Regions from separate parts of the Streptomyces sp. ICN903 genome, predicted to be linked through region 1. Evidence: riboswitches for the same ligand, from Rfam matches in the RefSeq annotation. Region 1 holds a riboswitch; each other region holds the start of a gene.
The links. A riboswitch is a leader RNA that binds a small molecule or an ion and turns the genes downstream of it on or off. The one in region 1 is predicted to bind cobalamin.
Positions count from the first base shown of each region.

Region 1 (3,228 bases):
CGGCGCGGGTGGCGATCGGCGCCTGCCTGCTCGCGCCTTTCGTCGCGATGCTGTGGGTCGGCTCGTACGCCAGGAGCGAGCCGGCCCTGGCCGGGATCCCCTTCTTCTACTGGTACCAGCTGCTCTGGGTGCCTCTCTCCGCCGCGCTGATGGCCGTCGCGTACCTGCTGGTGCGGCGCGACCGGGCGGCGCGGCGGGCCGCGGAACGCGGGGGGCCGGGAGAGAGCGCGGTGGACGGAGAACGGTGAGGCGCGCGGGGCGGCGCCGGGGGCGCGCCACCCCTGTCTCCGCGCCCCGCGCGCCACCGGCGGAAAGCCGTTGCGCCACCACGGCCGGGACGCCGCATGATGACCGTCATGGACATCACCATCAGGGCCGCGCGCCCGCACGAGTTCGAGGCCGTCGGGGAGTTGACGGCCGAGGTGTACCTCGGGGACGGCCTGCTGGACTTCGGCGCCCAGGACCCGTACCTCGCCGTGCTGCGAGACGCCCGGCGCCGGGCCGAGCACGCCGAACTGCTGGTGGCCGCGGGCCCCGCGGAGGACGGCACCGGTGGCGGCACGGGCGGCGGCAGCGGCACCGGCGAGGTTCTGGGCACCGTCACCTTCGCGGTGCACGGCGGCGAGTACGCGGAGATCGCACGCCCCGGCGAGGGGGAGTTCCGGATGCTGGCGGTACGCCCCTCGGCGCGCGGCCGGGGTGTGGGCGAGACCCTGGTGCGCGAGTGCGTGGACCGGGCCCGCGCCCTGGGACTGGAGCGGCTGGTGCTCTCCAGCCATCCCATGATGCACACCGCCCACCGCCTCTACGGGCGACTGGGGTTCGTCCGCACCCCCGACCGCGACTGGCGTCCCGTCGAGGACGTCCCCCTGCTGACCTTCGCCCTGGACCTGACGTGAGCACAGGGCACCGGGCCGTGGTTCCACACCCCACCCGAGGAACCCTCCGACACAACATCTAGGGGTGCTTTTCCAGATCACCACTAGATGTATGCTCATCCCGCTGTCGCCGCAGGGGAATCCGGTGTGAGGCCGGAGCTGTCCCGCAACGGTGTGCGGCGGGCTGCCCCCGTGTCGTTCGCACGGTCAGGGCCGTCCGCCGCGAGTCCGAGGACCTGCCGACGGTGTTCATTCACACGTCCGGGCCTCGTGGGTTGGGCCGGCGGACGCGAGCGGTGCGCCCTCTTCCGGCCGGGTGTGCCCGTACGCGCCTGCTCCTCCTCCCTCCGGGGCCTTCGGCCCACGAGGGAGAGCACCGAGTGACCATCTCATCAGCGGAGCCCGCCACGGCCGGTGCACCGGCCTGTGCACCGGCCCGCGCACCACAGGACGACCGCCCGGGCGCGGCGCTGCTGCGCACCCTGGCGGAACTCGCCGCCGACCTGCCCGCCACCGACCCCGAGCGGGTCGCCGCCGCCGCGCTGCGCGGGCGCCACCCCGGTGCTGACGAGGCCCGGTTGCGCTCCCTGGCGACCGAGGCCGCGGCCGGCCTCATCGCCGAGGAGCCCGAGTACTCGCGGCTCGCGGCGCGGCTGCTCGCTCCGGCGATCCGTCAGGAGGCCGCCGGGCAGGGCGCGGTGTCCTTCTCCACGTCGGTGGCGGTCGGCCACCGGCAGGGGCTGATCGCCGACCGCACGGCCGGCTTCGTCGCCGGGCACGCGCGGCGGCTCGACGCGCTGGCCGAGGAAGCCCTCGCCGGCGGCGCCGACGACCGCTTCGGCTACTTCGGGCTGCGCACGCTCCACTCCCGCTACCTGCTGCGCCACCCGGTGGCCCGCGCCGTGATCGAGACCCCGCAGTACTTCCTGCTGCGCGTGGCCTGCGGGCTGGCCGCCGACTCCTCCGAGCGGGCCCTGGAGGAGGTCGCCGAGCTGTACCGGCTCACCAGCACGCTGTCCTACCTCCCCTCCTCCCCCACCCTGTTCAACTCCGGCACCCGGCACCCCCAGATGTCCTCCTGCTACCTGCTGGACTCCCCCCGGGACGAGCTGGACTCGCTCTACGAGCGCTACCACCAGGTCGCGCGCCTGTCCAAGCACGCCGGCGGCATCGGGCTGTCCTTCTCGCGGATCCGCTCGCGCGGTTCGCTGATCCGCGGCACCAACGGCCACTCCGGCGGCATCGTGCCGTTCCTGCGGACCCTGGACGCCTCGGTCGCGGCCGTCAACCAGGGCGGCCGGCGCAAGGGCGCGGCCTGCGTCTACCTGGAGACCTGGCACGCCGACATCGAGGAGTTCCTCGAACTGCGCGACAACACCGGCGAGGAGGCCCGCCGCACCCACAACCTCAACATCGCCAACTGGATCCCGGACGAGTTCATGCGCCGGGTCGAGGCGGACACCGACTGGTCGCTGTTCTCCCCGTCCGACGTCCCCGAACTGGCGGACCTGTGGGGTGAGGAGTTCGACGCCGCCTACCGCCGGGCGGAGGCGGCCGGGCTGGCGGTGCGGACGGTTGCGGCGCGCGCCCTCTACGCCCGGATGATGCGCACCCTCGCCCAGACCGGCAACGGCTGGATGACCTTCAAGGACACCGCCAACCGCACGGCGAACCAGACCGCCGAGCCGGGCAGCGTCGTCCACTCCTCCAACCTCTGCACCGAGATCCTGGAGGTCACCGACGACGGCGAGACGGCCGTGTGCAACCTGGGCTCGGTCAACCTCGCCGCCCATCTGCGCGCCGGCGCCGACGGGGATCCGCGCCCCGGCGAGGAGCTGGACTGGGAGCGGCTGGACGCCACCGTCCGTACCGCCGTGGCCTTCCTCGACCGGGTCGTGGACGTCAACTACTACCCCACCGGGCAGGCCTCGGCCTCCAACTCCCGCTGGCGTCCGGTGGGTCTGGGGCTGATGGGTCTGCAGGACGTCTTCTTCCGGCTGCGCCTGCCCTTCGACTCCCCCGGCGCCCGGCGGCTGTCCACACGGATCTCCGAGCGGATCATGCTCGCCGCCTACGAGGCGTCCGCGGGCCTCGCCGAGCGCCACGGCCCGCACCCGGCCTGGCCTGCGACCCGCGCCGCCCGCGGCGTGCTCCACGTCGACCACTACCCGCAGGCGGAGATCACCTGGCCCGGGCACTGGGCCGCGCTGCGGGAGCGGATCGCCGCCACGGGCCTGCGCAACTCGCTGCTGCTGGCGATCGCGCCGACCGCGACGATCGCCTCGATCGCGGGCGTCTACGAGTGCGTGGAGCCGCAGGTCTCCAACCTCTTCAAGCGCGAGACGCTCAG
Region 1 covers NZ_JAKMAY010000013.1:29,402-32,629, reverse strand. Annotated here, with positions in the region: gene L7D48_RS02815 (DUF3311 domain-containing protein) at 1-248, shown strand, start outside; gene L7D48_RS02810 (GNAT family N-acetyltransferase) at 357-899, shown strand; cobalamin riboswitch at 974-1,137, shown strand; gene L7D48_RS02805 (ribonucleoside-diphosphate reductase subunit alpha) at 1,259-3,228, shown strand, end outside.

Region 2 (3,228 bases), on a different contig from region 1:
CCGGGCACGCCCGCCGGGCCCAGCAGCACGGCGAGCGCGGTGAGGAGCACCAGGGCCGCGCCCGGCCATGGCGGCAGGCAGAGCGCCAGCGCGGTGAGGCCGAAGCCGAGCACGGCCTTGTCCACGGGGTGGCGGCGGCGCCAGCGGTTGCCGTGCGCCGCCGCGTCGATCGGCAGCACGGGCTCAGGCTCCCCGGATCCCGGTCTCCCCGGTGCTCCCCGCGGTGCCCCCGGCTTCCTCCGGCCCCGCTTCCGGTCGCGCCCCCGGCTGTGCCTCCCGCGGCGCCCCGGCCCGCCGCTCGCCTTGGCGGCGCCCGCGGCGCAGGCCGAAGTAGTAGGCGAGAACGCCCGCGCCGAGCGCGGCCTGCAGGGCGAACAGCGCCGACTCGACCTCCCCGGAGGGCGGCTCGTACAGCGGGGAGAACCACGGCTCGTAGTCCGGCTCGATCTCGGTGATCGCCGTCTCCGCCTCGGCGTCGGCGCCGGCGAACGGCTCCTCCTTGTGGTCGCCGAGGCCGAGGGCCAGGGGCAGGACCGCGAGGGCGGCCACGGCGAGCAGCAGCAGGGCGTTGATCTTCGTGTTCCTGCTCATCACGCCACCGCCTCGCTGCCGGCCGCCTTCCGCTCTCCGGCCCGCCCGCCGGACACCAGCACGCCCAGCCGGGTCAGCTCGCCCCGGCTGGACCGCACCAGCAGCCGCATCACGAACACCGTCAGAAGCCCCTCGCTCACCGCGAGGGGGATCTGCGTGAGGGCGAAGATGGTGCCGAACTTGCCGAGCGCGCCCCAGAATCCGCTGACCGGGTCGGGGAACGCCAGAGCCAGCTGCGCGCTGGTGACGCAGTAGGTGGACAGGTCGGCGGCGAAGGCGCCGAAGAAGACGGCCGCCATCAGCGGCGCGCCGGACCGCCGCAGCAGCCGGTAGAGGGCGTATCCGGCCCAGGGGCCGGCGATCGCCATCGAGAAGGCGTTGGCGCCCAGCGTGGTCAGGCCGCCGTGCGCGAGCAGCAGCGCCTGGAACAGGAGTGTGATCGTGCCCAGTACCGCCATCACCGGCGGCCGGAACAGGACGGCCCCCAGTCCCGTACCGGTGGGGTGCGAGCAACTCCCGGTCACCGAGGGCAGCTTCAGGGCCGACAGGACGAACGTGAAGGCCCCGGATGCGCCCAGGAGCAGAGTGCTCCCGGGATGCTCCCTGACCTCACGGGTGAGACGGCGGACTCCGTGGACGATGAACGGAGCGGACGCGGCGCACCAGGCGGCCGCGTGCGCGGGGGGCAGGAAGCCCTCGGCTATGTGCATGACCGGACAGACCCTCTCCAGCACCTCGTGGATGGTTGACGCGCCTTGGCCGGTCTCCTGGCTGACGGGTACCACCGCCCGGGCTCCGCCTTCCCGGGCCCCGAAGGACCCAGTGGCCGCCCGCGAGGGCTGGAGCCGGACTTCCCGATCACAGTGGCGAGGGCCGCACCGGTATCGCACCGGATTTCCCGTTCACCAAGGCGTGGCGACAGTAGTGCGCGCGCGGAAGCGTTGGCAAGCAGGCCCTTTTTCGCGTACGGGTCCGGGTCCGGGAGGACAGGTCCGGCGCCGGTACGGAGCGCGTTGTGCGGGTGGGCGCCGTGGACCGGGCCGGCGCGCGGCGTGACGGCGGCGGGCCTGGGCCGTTGGGCAGGGAGGCAGGCCCATGACGCGGTACGGAGGGGGAGGCGGTGGCCACGACGGCTCCGCCCAGTGACTCGCGCGCCGTCGGCGGACCCCGGATACCCGGGCAACAAGGGCTTCGGGCATGGCCGTTCGGCCGGCGCGGCGCGTGCGAGGATGTCCCATGTGACCGAATCGTCTTCCCCGCCCGTCACGGAGAGCGCGCCCCGCGGCCGCGGCATGGGCTCCCGCGCCGCCGCCGTGCTCGTGTTCGGCTCCTCGGCCGCGGTCCTGGTCGTCGAGATCGTCGCCCTGCGGCTGCTGGCCCCCTACCTCGGCCTCACCCTCGAGACCAGCACCATGGTGATCGGCATAGCCCTCACCGCGATCGCGCTGGGCTCCTGGCTGGGCGGGCGTATCGCCGACCGGGCCGACCCGCGCCGGCTCCTGGGCCCCTCGCTCGGGGTGTCGGGAGCGGTGGTGGCGCTCACCCCCGCCGTGCTGCGCACCACAGCGGAGTGGGCGCCTCCTGCGCTGCTGTCGATCGCGTCGCTGACCATCCTGGTGCCGGGCGCGCTGCTCTCCGCGGTGACGCCGATCGTGACCAAGCTGCGTCTGACCACTCTCGCCGAGACCGGAACGGTCGTGGGCCGGCTGTCCGGCGTCGGCACCGCCGGCGCCATCTTCGGCACCGTCCTGACCGGTTTCGTCCTCGTGTCACGCCTGCCGGTCAGCGGCATCCTGATCGGTCTCGGCTCGCTGCTGGTGGCCGGCTCGGCGCTGGTCGAGTGGCGGACGCGCGGGTGGAGCGGCGCCCCCGCCCTGGCGCTCGCGGTCGTCGCCGGCGGCCTGGCCGCCACGGTCGCGCCCGGCGGCTGCGACGCGGAGACCAGGTACCACTGCGCACGGGTCGTCGCCGATCCCGACCGGGAAAGCGGCCGCACACTCGTCCTGGACGGCCTGCGGCACTCCTACGTGGACGTCGAGGACCCGACCTACCTGAAGTTCACCTACGTGCGCGCCATCGCGTCGGTGGTCGACGCCGCCTTTCCCGGCCAGGAGCCGCTCGCCGCCCACCACCTGGGCGGCGGCGGGCTCACCTTCCCCCGCTACCTGGCGGCCACGCGGCCCGGAACGCGCAGCGTCGTGTCCGAGATCGACGGCGGGGTCGTGCGCATCGACCACGACCGGCTCGGTCTGGGCTCCGAAACCGGCATCGACGTACGTGTGGAGGACGGAAGGCTCGGCCTGCGGCGGCTGGAGAACGGCAGCCGCGACCTCGTCGTCGGCGACGCCTTCGGGGGCGTCAGCGTGCCATGGCACCTGACCACGGTGGAGGCGATGACCGACGTACGAAGGGTGCTCGACGAGGACGGCCTGTACGTCGCCAACCTCATCGACCACGGTGATCTGGCCTTCGCGCGCGCCGAGGCGGCCACCCTCGGCGAGGTCTTCGAGCACGTCGCCCTCGTCGGCGACCCCGCCGACATCGGCCTGGGCCCGGCCGCCGCCGACGGCGGCAACCTGGTGGTGCTCGCCTCCGGCCGGCCGGTCGACCCGCACGCGGTCCAGGAAGAGCTGGACG
Region 2 covers NZ_JAKMAY010000012.1:16,757-19,984, reverse strand. Annotated here, with positions in the region: gene cbiQ (cobalt ECF transporter T component CbiQ) at 1-179, opposite strand, end outside; gene L7D48_RS02605 (energy-coupling factor ABC transporter substrate-binding protein) at 184-591, opposite strand; gene L7D48_RS02600 (energy-coupling factor ABC transporter permease) at 591-1,301, opposite strand; cobalamin riboswitch at 1,331-1,516, opposite strand; gene L7D48_RS02595 (fused MFS/spermidine synthase) at 1,830-3,228, shown strand, end outside.
Region 2: another riboswitch for cobalamin. It lies ahead of L7D48_RS02600 (energy-coupling factor ABC transporter permease); the one in region 1 lies ahead of L7D48_RS02805 (ribonucleoside-diphosphate reductase subunit alpha).

Region 3 (3,228 bases), on a different contig from region 1:
CGAGGAAGAAGCCCGCCGAGGCCCGCGCGGTGGTTCAGATCGGCATCGTCATCGGGGGTGCCGACGGCGACTTCGACGCGACCGAGCGGGCCCTGGTCCGCGAGGCCTGCTACGCGCTCGACCTGCCGCCCCACGAGTTCGACCTGTAACCCTCACCCGCCTCCCGGCCGCGCCGGCCGTACGTCGCGGGCGGGCGGTGGCCGGAACGGCACCCGCACATCTTCTACATTGATGTAGATTCACACTGGCGGCCGCCGGCGCAGAGGCCGGCGCGGCAGAACGGCAACAGGAGGAAAGCGTGGGAGTTTCCCTCTCCAAGGGCGGCAACGTCTCGCTCAGCAAGGAGGCGCCGGGCCTGAGTGCGGTCCTCGTCGGCCTGGGCTGGGACGTACGCACCACCACCGGCACCGACTACGACCTGGACGCCAGCGCCCTGCTGTGCGACTCCTCGGGGAAGGTCGCCTCCGACCGGCACTTCGTCTTCTACAACAACCTCACCAGTCCCGACGGCTCGGTCGAGCACACCGGCGACAACCTCACCGGTGAGGGCGAGGGCGACGACGAGGTCGTCAAGGTGGACCTCGCCGCCGTGCCCGCCGATGTCCACCGGATCGTCTTCCCGGTGTCCATCCACGACGCCGAGGCGCGCGGGCAGAGCTTCGGCCAGGTCCGAAACGCCTACATCCGCGTGGTGAACCAGGCCGGCGGCGCCGAGATCGCCCGCTACGACCTGAGCGAGGACGCCGCCACCGAGACCGCCATGGTCTTCGGCGAGCTCTACCGCCACGGCGCGGAGTGGAAGTTCCGCGCGGTCGGCCAGGGCTACGCCTCCGGCCTGGCCGGCATCGCCAAGGACTTCGGAGTGAACGTCTGACTCCGCGCGGGCCGCGCAGCGGTACCGCGAGTGGCTTCCGTACCGCACAGACCTCCGGAAAGGACCCATGGTGCTCGGGATCAGCGAGACAGCCATCCTCATCATCGTCGTCATCGTCGTCCTCGGCGCCAAGAAGCTCCCCGAACTCGCCCGCTCCGCGGGGAAGTCCGCCCGCATCCTCAAGGGCGAGGTCAGGGCGATGAAGTCCGACTCCTCTCCTGGCCGGAGCGCACCGGTGCCCCATGTCGTCAAGCACACGGAAAGCGGGCCGTCCTCCGCCGGAGCGGGCAACGCCGCCGACGGCGGAACTCAGCGCTGACACCGGCATCGCCGGCCGGGCCGCCTGCCTCGCGGGCGGCCCGGTGGGGACGAGACGGCACAGGGATGCGGGCCCCGGCCCACGCGCCCTTTCACCTCTGAATCCGCAGGACGTAATATCACCTGGTCATCACCGCGACGGGAGACAGGAAGCCGGTGCGAATCCGGCACGGTCCCGCCACTGTGACCGGGGAGTGCACCCCTTCGATACGCCACTGCGCGCCGCGCGGGAAGGCAGGGGGAAGCGTCGATCCGGGAGTCAGGACACTGGCCTGTCGCGGGCCCGTTCCGAGGAGCGCGGACTCCCCAGGAGGCTTCACATGTCCACCACCCCTGCGCGTGCCCATCTCCCCTCCCCTCCCCTCCGGCGCCGCGTCCTTCGGGCCGCGGCCGCGGCCCTGTCGGCGGCCCTGCTGGCCGCGGGCTGCGGCTCCCCCGGCGACGCCTCCCGGAACCCGAAGGCCGCGTCGGAGCCGGCCGAGGGCTTCCCCGTCACCGTCGACAACTGCGGTGTGACGACGACGTACGACAGGCCGCCGTCGCGGGTGGTCACCATCCACCAGCACCCTGCGGAGCTGATGCTCGCACTCGGCCTGAAGGACCGCATGGTGGGCACCGCCTTCCCCGACTCCGCTCCCCTGCCCGAGCTGAGGGAGGACTACGAGTCCGTCCCCCAACTGGCGAAGAGGGAGCCCTCCTTCGAGACGGTCCTCGACGCCGAGCCGGACTTCGTCTACGGCGGCTACCGCAGCGCCTTCGACGAGCACGAGGGCCGCTCCCGGAAGGCGTTCGCCGACGCCGGCATCGACACCCACCTCAACCGCGAGTACTGCGGAAAGAAGCGGGTGACGATGGAGGACACCTACGAGGAGATCCGCACCATCGGCGAGGTCTTCGGCGTCTCCGACCGGGCGGACAAGCTGGTCGCCGACCTGAGGGAGCGGGTCGACGAGGCCGCCGCGGCCGTCGAGGACGAACCCGAGGTGCCCGTCTTCGTGTACGACAGCGGCGACAAGGCGGCCTTCACGGCGGGCGGCAGGAGCCTGGGCACCGAGCTGATCCGGCTGGCCGGGGGCGAGAACGTCTTCGCCGACCTCGACGACGTCTTCGGCGACGTCTCCTGGGAACAGGTCGTCGAGCGCAAGCCCGAGGTCATCGCGATCTACGACTACGCCGGCGCCGGCAGCGTCGAGCGGAAGAAGGAGTTCCTGCTCTCCCGGCCCGCCCTCGCCGATGTGCCCGCCGTCAAAAACGAGCGGTTCGTCGTGCTGCCGCTGACCGCGACCCTGGTCGGCATCCGCTCGGCCCACGCCGTGGAGGACCTGGCCCGCGGACTGCACCCCGAGAACTTCCGGTGACGGCCCCGGCCGCGAGTGCGCCCGCCGATGCGGCCGTGCGGCGCCCCTCGCGCGACGGAAGGCGGGCGGGCCGGGGATCCCTCGCCACCGCCCTGCTCGTCCTCGCCGCCCTGCTGGTGGTATCGGCCACGGCCGGTCTGGCCATCGGCTCGGTGCGGGTGCCGCCCGGCCAGGTGTGGGGCATCGTGGCGCACGCGCTGGGCGCCGACTGGGCGGTCCCCGACTGGTCCCGGGCACGGGAGACCATCGTGCTGGACGTGAGGGCGCCGCGCGTGCTGCTCGGCGCGGTGACCGGCGCCGGACTCGCGGTGGTGGGCACCGCCCTGCAGGCCCTGGTCCGCAACCCGCTCGCCGAGCCCTATCTGCTGGGGGTGTCCTCCGGCGCGTCCCTCGGCGCCGTCGCCGTGATCGTGTTCGGGGTGACCTGGCTGGGACCGGTGTCGCTGTCGGCCGCCGCCTTCGCGGGTGCGCTCGGCGCGCTGCTGCTGGTGTACGTCACCGCTCGTACCGGCGGCCGGATCACCTCGGTCCGGCTCGTCCTGTCCGGCGTGGCGATCGCGTCGGTCCTCACCGCGGTGCTGAACCTCCTGCTGCTCACCACCGACCGGGGCAACGAGGCCCGCGCGGTCCTGGCCTGGACCCTCGGCGGCCTCGGCGGCGTCGGCTGGGACACTCTGT
Region 3 covers NZ_JAKMAY010000005.1:43,020-46,247, forward strand. Annotated here, with positions in the region: gene L7D48_RS01270 (tellurite resistance TerB family protein) at 1-149, shown strand, start outside; gene L7D48_RS01275 (TerD family protein) at 299-874, shown strand; gene L7D48_RS01280 (twin-arginine translocase TatA/TatE family subunit) at 945-1,193, shown strand; cobalamin riboswitch at 1,300-1,483, shown strand; gene L7D48_RS01285 (ABC transporter substrate-binding protein) at 1,513-2,550, shown strand; gene L7D48_RS01290 (iron ABC transporter permease) at 2,547-3,228, shown strand, end outside.
Region 3: another riboswitch for cobalamin. It lies ahead of L7D48_RS01285 (ABC transporter substrate-binding protein); the one in region 1 lies ahead of L7D48_RS02805 (ribonucleoside-diphosphate reductase subunit alpha).